Regions from separate parts of the Escherichia albertii genome, predicted to be linked through region 2. Evidence: predicted binding sites of a transcription regulator. Region 2 holds the regulator's gene; the other holds the start of a gene.
What was found. The regulator PurR, encoded in region 2, represses purine synthesis genes. The targets are predictions, from matches to a motif close to CANGCAAACGTTTGCNTG.
Positions count from the first base shown of each region.

Region 1: a site for PurR is predicted at 1,860-1,877, ahead of pyrC (dihydroorotase). Genes of this name have one in related genera too.

Region 1 covers NZ_CP117568.1:185,690-190,621, forward strand. Annotated here, with positions in the region: gene bssS (biofilm formation regulator BssS) at 1-155, opposite strand, end outside; gene dinI (DNA damage-inducible protein I) at 444-689, opposite strand; gene pyrC (dihydroorotase) at 763-1,809, opposite strand; gene PS053_RS00890 (lipoprotein) at 1,915-2,475, opposite strand; gene mdtH (multidrug efflux MFS transporter MdtH) at 2,650-3,858, opposite strand; gene rimJ (ribosomal protein S5-alanine N-acetyltransferase) at 4,094-4,678, shown strand; gene PS053_RS00905 (YceH family protein) at 4,689-4,932, shown strand, end outside.
Region 2 covers NZ_CP117568.1:694,678-699,609, reverse strand. Annotated here, with positions in the region: gene punC (purine nucleoside transporter PunC) at 1-625, opposite strand, end outside; gene punR (DNA-binding transcriptional activator PunR) at 738-1,670, shown strand; gene purR (HTH-type transcriptional repressor PurR) at 1,667-2,692, opposite strand; gene cydH (cytochrome bd-I accessory subunit CydH) at 2,991-3,080, shown strand; gene sodB (superoxide dismutase [Fe]) at 3,372-3,953, opposite strand; gene mepH (peptidoglycan DD-endopeptidase MepH) at 4,081-4,908, opposite strand.

The sequences.
Region 1 (4,932 bases), 510 kb from region 2:
AACCAGAGCGTTTGACCAACTTCAGTCCCTTCCTGCTCGGATTTATTTGGGGTCTGGTAGTGCAAACGCAACATCAGCGCATCATAGCTATCAACGGTGCTGATGTCCCACCCAACGAGCGGATGAGTCTGAATGACTTCATTATTTTTTTCCATCATGGCCCCCTAATTCGTGTTACTAGACAACGTTATTCGAGGTTCAATGCGTTTTTATCTGAAGCAACTTCAGTATACCAATAAGTAAGGGTATTCACCGAATTTTTAAAGGGGGAAGAAGATAATTTTTTGCCTTTAAGATTTATATGAACAATAAAACAGCATGTCATTCATATTTTTTTAGCATATTGTGCAATTATTTTGAGGAAGTGTAGGCATTTTGTACACGTCGCTATTAAGTAAAATAAAAAAGCCGGGGCGACCCGGCAAAACAAACATCACTGCATATTATTCGCTGACAAACCAATCATCGGCGCTTTCCCACGTTTCTTGTAGAATTTCGCTAATGCGCTGTTTATCTTCTTTTACCGCGCCAATAACTGATAAGTTATTCGCCGCCGCATAACGTACCGAAACGTGAGTGTCATCGTCTGGAAACGCATATTGAATACGGCGAGAAAGTTCACCCGCCAGAGCATCAATGGCTCCAGTGGGTAGTGGCGATGTTTTCGCTATGGTGACTTCAATTCGCATAATAGCCCCCTGTTGAATATACTGGTTATTTATACAGGTAAAATAACCTAAAGACAACAGGCAGCTATATATTTTATTGCTTAACAGACCAGCGTACCGTTTCCCCAGCCAGGAAAGGCACCAGTGTGTCATCCGTCAGGGCAATACTCTCAACAACTTGTTGCTCTTCGCGTACCAGTTCAATAAATGACTCATTGATCGGCAGCCCGTAGAATTTCGGCCCGTTTAAGGAGCAAAATGCTTCAAAGTGTTGCAGCGCATTCATCTCTTCAAAGACGGTGGCGTAACTGCTCAGCGCCGTAGGCGCATTAAAACAGCCCGCACAGCCGCAGCTACTCTCTTTGCGATGACGCGCATGCGGCGCAGAATCGGTACCGAGAAACACGCGTTCAAAACCACTGGCGACCAGTTCACGCAGTGCTTGCTGATGCACGTTTCGTTTGAGAATCGGCAGGCAGTACAGGTGAGGACGCACGCCGCCAACCAGCATATGGTTACGGTTAAACATCAGATGCTGGGGAGTGATGGTAGCAGCCAGTCGTTCATTTCCGTCACGAACATAGTCGGCAGCGTCTTTGGTGGTGATGTGCTCAAAAACGACTTTCAGCGCGGTCAGACGCTGGCGCAGCGGTTCCATCACGCTTTCAATAAAGCGCGCTTCACGATCAAAAATGTCGATATCTGCATGTGTCACTTCACCATGCACCAGTAGCGGCATACCGATTTTTTCCATGCGCTCAAGTACCGGCATAATTGCGTCAACCGATGTCACACCGTGGCTGGAGTTGGTGGTTGCGTTTGCCGGGTAAAGTTTTGCAGCGGTGAACACGCCTTCGTTAAATCCACGCTCCAGCTCATTAGGATCCAGCGAATCGGTTAAATAACAGGTCATCAGCGGGGTGAAATTGTGCCCGGCAGGTACGGCGTCAAGGATACGCTGGCGATATGCCACGGCAGCCTCAACGGTCGTTACGGGCGGAGCCAAATTGGGCATTATGATGGCCCGACCATAGGTTTGGCTGGTATATGGCACGACAGTTTTTAACATGTCGCCATCGCGGAGGTGAAGGTGCCAGTCGTCTGGGCGGCGGATCTTTAATACCTGGGATGGTGCTGTCATTAATCTCTATGCTCCGGCTGAAGGGATGTTTTTGCCGGACACAAAGGATAAGCGGAAACGTTTTCCTTTGCACGAAAAATAAAGGGCGCGAATGCGCCCTCGTGATTAATCAGTGAATGGAATGACTATCTCGCCTGGTTTCACCTCAATACCTTTCGCCAGTTTTTTCGCCATTGCTTCACCTTTGCTGCCATCTTCGCGCAGGATGTAAGCTGGTTGCTGGTTAAAGTAGTTGCGTAATGCCTGATTTAAATAGGGAAGCAGCGTTTGCATCACCGTCTGCATTTTCTCCGGTTGTACCGCTGAGCTGACCACTTCCATCTCTTTCAGGAAGATAGCGCCTTTTTCTTTATCAAACACAGGCAGTGCTTTCAGCTTCAGTTTCATGGTTGCTTTCTGGCTGCCGAACAGAGAGTTCATATTCAGATTGGCATCCCCGGTTAGAGTAATCTTGTTCGGTTCTTCGCGCCCAATCTGACTGGCCAGGTTCGTCAGGACGATATGTACATCCGCCACGCCGGGCAAACCAATATCTTTTGAAAACTGATTATGTTTCTCAAGCGACTGGTTAATTTCTTGTTCACTAATGGTGTACTGGGTGAGTTGATTACAGCCAACGAGCAGGCCGCTGATGATGAGTGCAGCGGCAAATAAAAATTTGTTCATGGTAATCCTCGACATGAAATCTGCGTCAATATCCTGACACAACGCAGCATGTGCTACCAGCGTTAATCCCGCCAGCAGAAAAAACTTAAAACTGAGACAGTCCGCGCCAGACTGGTCAGGATGACATCGCTATTGATGATAGCAAATTGAATGACGCTTGTTTGACGGTATTTTTCAGGCATCGCGTTCCAGTAACCGACGCGCGGCGCGTTTTTGGCTAAATTGCCAACCCAGCGCAAGAAAAGTGATGATGCCAATGATGCCCAACATCATCCACGGTAGTTCCGGCTGTTGCGCCGATTTTCCCAGATCAAATAACCAACCGCCGCCGATATAACCGATAGCGCCGCCAATTGCCAGCCCCAGACGACTAAATCCCATATAGCTACCGCGTGCCCGGGCATCAGCCAGTGAGGCGCTAAGGGTTTCACGTGCAGGTTCGGCAATGATCGATCCGATATAAAACAGGCAAATCAGGGTGAAGAGTTGTTGCAGGCTGCTGACCATGCCGACTGGCATCATGCTTAACGACATTACCAGTAGCCCGGCCATCAGTCGGTGCTCCAGGCGAAAACGTTTTTCGCTCCAGCGGGCGATAGGGTAGAGCAACGTTAACGACAGACATGCTTCAATAGCATACATCCATTTAACAGCAGAAGGCGCTCCGGCGACGTCGTTAACCATAATCGGCAGCATTAACATCACCTGAACGGCCAGCATATAGTAGCCCGCCAGCGTCAGGACATAGGTAACAAAACGTTTATCGCGCATTACGCACGCCATCCCTTCACGGACCGGTGTGCGCACGGTGGAGAGTTTCCAGGCGGGTAATAACCAGGCGTTAAATGCCGCACACAGTACAAACAAAATCGCCCCTGTGGCGCAGACCAGACGAAAGTCATATTGCAACAACCAACTGCCCAACAAGGCACCAATGACCGCACCAGCACTGTCTTGCATCATCAACAGGGAGAAAAAACGACCGCGTTGCTCTGGGCGGATCAGTTTGACCACCAGCGCTGAACGAGGGGGATCAAACAACGTGCCGCCAAGGCCCGAGAGAAAGCAGGAAAACCACAGCAGCCAGGGTTCGTGGGCGATCCCCATCGTGGCGAATCCGGCGGCACGCATCAGCATACCAGTAACAATCATTGGTTTTGCACCAAAACGGTCGGCGATAGCGCCGCCGAAAATACCCAGACCTTGCTGAATAAACTGACGCAGGCCGAGGGCAATACCGACCATGACGGCGGCCCAACCCATTTGATCCACGAAGCGGATAGAGATCAGCGGGAAGACAACAAAGAACCCCAACACAACCAGCATGTTATCAATGAGGAGGAAATATTTACCCAGGTTCCTCGCCTGCGACACGCGCGACATTTCCCCTCCCGGGAAATAAAAGATGAGCACTTTCTATTCTGCATTGATGTTAAGACTTTTCCCATCGGTTCGGGGACAATATTTTTTTATCAAAACGCCGCTTTGATAGAGAGTTTTTATCAAATATGTGAATAATGCAGAAAATGCTCTTTTGGACTTTTCACAGGGTCTGGTTGTGCAGGTATAGTAATACTTACAGCGTATTAAAGACGTTACGGGAAGGAGTAGGTATAGAATGTTTGGCTATCGCAGTAACGTGCCAAAAGTGCGCTTAACCACGGACCGACTGGTCGTGCGTCTGGTGCATGATCGTGATGCCTGGCGTCTGGCGGATTATTACGCAGAGAATCGTCATTTTCTCAAGCCCTGGGAGCCGGTGCGCGACGAAAGCCACTGCTATCCTTCTGGCTGGCAGGCCAGGCTAGGTATGATCAACGAATTTCATAAACAAGGTTCTGCATTCTACTTTGGCTTATTTGATCCTGACGAGAAAGAGATTATAGGCGTAGCTAATTTTTCGAATGTTGTACGCGGATCTTTTCACGCCTGCTATCTCGGTTATTCGATCGGGCAAAAATGGCAGGGTAAAGGGCTAATGTTTGAAGCCCTCACCGCCGCCATTCGCTATATGCAGCGTACCCAACATATTCATCGCATTATGGCCAACTACATGCCGCACAATAAACGCAGCGGTGATTTACTGGCGCGGCTGGGATTTGAAAAAGAAGGCTATGCGAAAGATTATCTGTTGATTGATGGGCAATGGCGCGATCACGTGCTGACTGCATTAACCACCCCAGACTGGACGCCTGGCCGCTAAGGAGAATTTCATGAAGTATCAACTTACTGCACTGGAAGCCCGCGTGATTGGTTGTTTATTAGAAAAACAGGTGACGACGCCGGAGCAGTACCCTCTCTCCGTGAATGGCGTAGTGACGGCCTGTAATCAGAAAACGAACCGCGAACCGGTAATGAACCTGAGTGAATCCGAGGTGCAGGAGCAACTGGATAATCTGGTGAAACGTCATTACCTGCGTACAGTGAGTGGTTTTGGTAATCGGGTTACCAAATATG
Region 2 (4,932 bases):
CGTTTCCACGATAGATTTTAGAACGTAGCAGATCGGTAAAGGTCAGTGAATCCTGGCTATCATTACGCGTTTTCGTGGTGGGTTTAAGCCAGAAAATAGGCAAAATCAGCACCACGGTAATGGCAAACAGGGTGGCGAAAATGGCCTGCCAGGAGAAATGAACCAACAACCAGCTACCTAACAGGGGCGCCAGAGCAGGAGAAAGCCCAACCAGCGGCATGATGGTTGCAAAAATGCGATTCACTTTTTGTGAAGGATAGTAGTCCGTCACCAATGCTTGCCAGATAACTGCCGCGGCACAGACCCCAACAGCCTGTACAAAACGCAATACCAGCAGAGTGGCGGCGTTTTCTACCCACAGCATGCCTAAACTACCCAGAGCAAAAATCGTTAAACCGATTAGTAACACGGGCTTACGACCATAACGGTCAGAGAGCGGCCCCCATAGAAGCTGGGCAGCGGCGAAACCAGCAAGGAACAGACTAAGGCTGGCACTGACGGCAGACGCAGGCGTTTGCAGATCGGCCTGAATGGCGGCAAAAGCGGGCAGATACATATCGGTTGCCAGAAAACCGAGTACGCTCAAACCCGCCAGCCAGACTAAAAATCTTTTCCCAGGTTGCATGTATATTCTCTAAATTCTTCAATTAAACACCGCCGCAAAGTGTAGGGAGTGAAATTCCTGTTGTGAAACGGTAATATTTGATGACTGGTTTCAAAAATTTTGCAGGCAAACTATGTGGTCAGAATATTCTCTCGAAGTTGTTGATGCGGTAGCGCGAAATGGCAGTTTTAGCGCTGCAGCCCAGGAGTTGCATCGCGTTCCTTCCGCTGTCAGCTATACCGTGCGTCAACTGGAGGAGTGGCTGGCGGTGCCGCTTTTTGAGCGCCGTCACCGTGATGTGGAATTGACCGCTGCCGGAGCGTGGTTTTTAAAAGAGGGGCGTTCTGTTGTCAAAAAAATGCAGATCACCCGCCAGCAATGTCAGCAAATTGCCAACGGCTGGCGCGGACAGTTAGCCATCGCGGTGGATAATATTGTCAGGCCAGAGCGTACTCGTCAGTTGATCGTTGATTTTTATCGCCACTTTGATGACGTCGAGCTTCTGGTTTTTCAGGAGGTATTTAATGGCGTCTGGGATGCGCTTTCCGACGGGCGTGTCGAACTGGCGATTGGCGCGACACGAGCGATTCCGGTCGGAGGACGTTATGCCTTCCGTGATATGGGGATGTTAAGCTGGAGTTGCGTTGTCGCCAGCCATCATCCACTGGCGTCTATGGCGGGGCCGTTCAGCGATGATACGTTGCGTAATTGGCCGTCATTGGTGCGCGAGGACACCTCACGAACGTTGCCAAAACGTATTACTTGGCTGCTGGATAACCAAAAAAGACTTGTAGTGCCTGACTGGGAGTCGTCAGCAACGTGTATTTCCGCTGGATTGTGTATTGGCATGGTGCCGACGCATTTCGCCAAACCGTGGCTTAACGAGGAGAAATGGGTAGCACTGGAACTGGAAAATCCATTCCCTGATTCGGCATGTTGTCTGACCTGGCAGCAGAATGATATGTCACCAGCATTGACCTGGCTGCTGGACTATCTGGGGGACAGCGAGACTCTTAATAAGGAGTGGCTACGGGAACCGGAAGAGGCTCCCGTAGTGAACGATTAGCGACGGTAGTCGCGGAACGGGCCGTCAGCTACGGAGCGGCGTTCAATAAGGCGTGGATGAACTTCAATGGACTGCGGTTCTTCGCGTTTGTTGACGATACGATCTAACAGCATGTTGAATGCCGTTTCACCCAGTGAATCTTTCGGCTGATGGATAGTAGTCAACGCCGGGGTAAAATAACGAGCGTTGCGCACATTATCATAACCGATCAGCGAAACATCCTGCGGCACGCGCAGACCCATTTCGTCAGCGGCGCAGAGTGCGCCCATCGCCATAATATCGCCACCACAGAAGACGGCAGTAGGGCGGTGTGATTGCGACAGGATTTGCTGCATGGCGCGATAACCGGATTCCGGCTCAAAGTCACCTTGTACAATCCAGTTTTCCGGCACCTTGATCATGGCTTCTTCCATTGCCTTCATAAAGCCAGCCAGACGGCCAGCACCGGTGTTGCGCTCCAGAGGGCCAGGAATAACGCCGATTTCGCGATGGCCGCGTTCAATCAGATAGCGTCCAGCCATGTAGCCGCCTTCAAACGCGTTATCGATGACCGCATCGGTAAAATCTGCTTTTGCTTCCCCCCAGTCCATCACCACCATCGGAATATGACGGTACTCTTCCAGCATTGCCAGTAGCGGTTCTGGATACTCAGAACACATAACCAGAAGGCCATCAACGCGTTTTTGCGCCATCATCGACAGATAGGCACGCTGTTTCTCAAGATTGTTCCACGCATTACCCAGAATCAGGGTATAGCCTTTCTGGAAGCAATTTTTTTCAACTGCTTCAATAATTTCGGCAAAATAGGCCGCTTCGCTGCTGGTCGCCAGCAAACCGATAGACTTGGTGTGGTTAACCTTCAGGCTACGCGCCACCGCGCTAGGGGAATAGTGTAATTCTTTAATCGCTGCCCACACGGCATTGCGCGTTTCTTCAGCGACGAAACGTGTTTTGTTAATTACGTGTGATACAGTTGTAGTGGAAACGTTTGCTCGTTTCGCTACATCTTTTATTGTTGCCATTCCATTTCACTCCAGACCCTAACTTCAGCTCCTGCAAAATCGCAAGGTAAACGTTTGCCTTTACACACCTTACGCACAACAAAAATGTTGCGGTACGCCGAAAAAACGACACGGAGCGTCAGAAAGGGGTCAATGGCCAGTACGCAAATAGTATAAGCGTGGAATTTTGGCCGATCTTGACGAAAAGGGGAAGTGGTAAAAGCACTTATCATAATAAATGCCGGGAGATTTTTTCATCGCAGTGTGTAAAAATGCGTAATATCACTTTTTGTGTGGTAATAAGAAAGGAGAAAACTTGATGAGCACCGACCTTAAATTTTCACTGGTAACAACTATTATCGTTCTGGGTTTGATCGTGGCCGTGGGTCTGACAGCCGCGCTGCACTGATTTCCTCCCGAGGGAGCTTATGTTCCCTCACATCCTCTTTCCTTTGTTAGCAAAATGACCGAGCGTTCAGTTAATGGTTTTGTTACTGCTGATGTTTGTGTCAGCCAGAAAATGACCCGAAGCAGTTGGTGTTGCCAACAGTTAATAAAACAAAAACGCAGAAGGCGTACCTTCTGCGTTACAGGTTACTGATAAAATGCAATTTATTGCGCCGGATACACTGTTAACGCCTCATTTGCGCAGGACTGATTAGCGTAGTGCATCAGGCAATGTTGCATTTGCCATCAGTGATTATGCGGCGAGATTTTTCGCCACGAACGCCCAGTTCACCAGCGCCCAGAAGTGTTCCAGGTAGCCAGGGCGAGCATTGCGATAATCGATGTAATAAGCGTGTTCCCAGACATCAACGGTCAGCAGCGGAGTTGCATCGGTGGTCAGCGGAGTTCCGGCGTTAGAGGTAGAAACGATAGCCAGTTTGCCGTCGCTATTTTTCACCAGCCAGGTCCAGCCGGAGCCGAAGTTTTTGATGGCAGCATCAGTAAACTGTGCTTTGAAATCGGCAAAGCTGCCAAAAGACGCGGCGATAGCGTCAGCCAGTTCACCTGTCGGTTCGCCACCCGCGTTTGGCGCCAGGCAGTTCCAGTAGAAAGTGTGGTTCCAGACCTGGGCAGCGTTGTTAAATACGCCACCTTCAGAGCTACGAATAATCTCTTCCAGTGATTTACCTTCAAACGCGGTGCCTTTGATCAGGTTGTTCAGATTAGTGACGTAAGTCTGATGATGTTTGCCGTAGTGATACTCGATGGTTTCCGCAGAAATGTGCGGTGCCAGAGCGTCTTTAGCATATGGTAGTGCAGGTAATTCGAATGACATTGCTACTCTCCTTTATTATTAATTGGTATACGCACAATAGCCTTATTGTGAGTACGGATAGGGTAGCAAATTAAAAGGTGAGACAAAAGATGAACTTACCCTGTTGCCGTAACAACAGGGTAAAGTTTTAGCGAAGTGTTTTGGGGGTCATTACCCGACGAGCGCCAACATAGTGGCGCTGCCAGTAATCTTCGCTTAAAGAAGTGATTTGGATTTCCTGGCCACTGCGCGGAGACTGAATAAACTTGCCATTGCCGACATACACGCCTACGTGATCGGCGGTGCCACGGCCCTGGGTGCGGAAGAAGACCAGATCACCGTTTTTCAGTTCACTGCGATCGATTGGTGCCGCGTCGCGCAGGTGATACATTTCATTGGCGGTGCGCGGAATGCGGATCTTCACCAGATCTTTATAGGCGTAATAAACCAGTCCACTGCAATCAAAACCGGTACGTGGCGAGCTGCCGCCCCAACGATACGGCTTGCCAATTTGCTGCATCAGTTTATTCATTGCCACTTTTGTGGCTTTTTGTACTTTTGCTTTGTGTGCGTCGGCAATGGTTCCGGGTATGGCATTTTTGACTTTCACACAATGCGATTTATAACCCTTACGTTTGGTGCACTTTTCCGTAAAGCTGGCTGACGCCGTTTTATTGACAACGTGTTTGCTGCGAGTTTTGGCGTTTTTAGAAGCGGTAACGGAGGATTTTTTAACGGAAGAAGCGGTTTTGCTTTTGGTCGTACTTTTACTGGCGGCTTTTTTGGCTGTTTTCTGGCTGGCTTTATTGCTTTTCCTGGTGGTTGCCGTGCTTTTCTTTTTGTCTGCTTTTTTGGTGATATGAGTGGTGGCAGAGCTCTCCCTGGCTTGCTTGGAAGCATGGGCCATAGGCGTAAAAGGCAGGGTGGTAAAAAGTAAAGCACAGAGCGTGATCGAAATACGGTTTATCCGCGCCACTGAGCGTCCCTCTGTTAAGGCAGG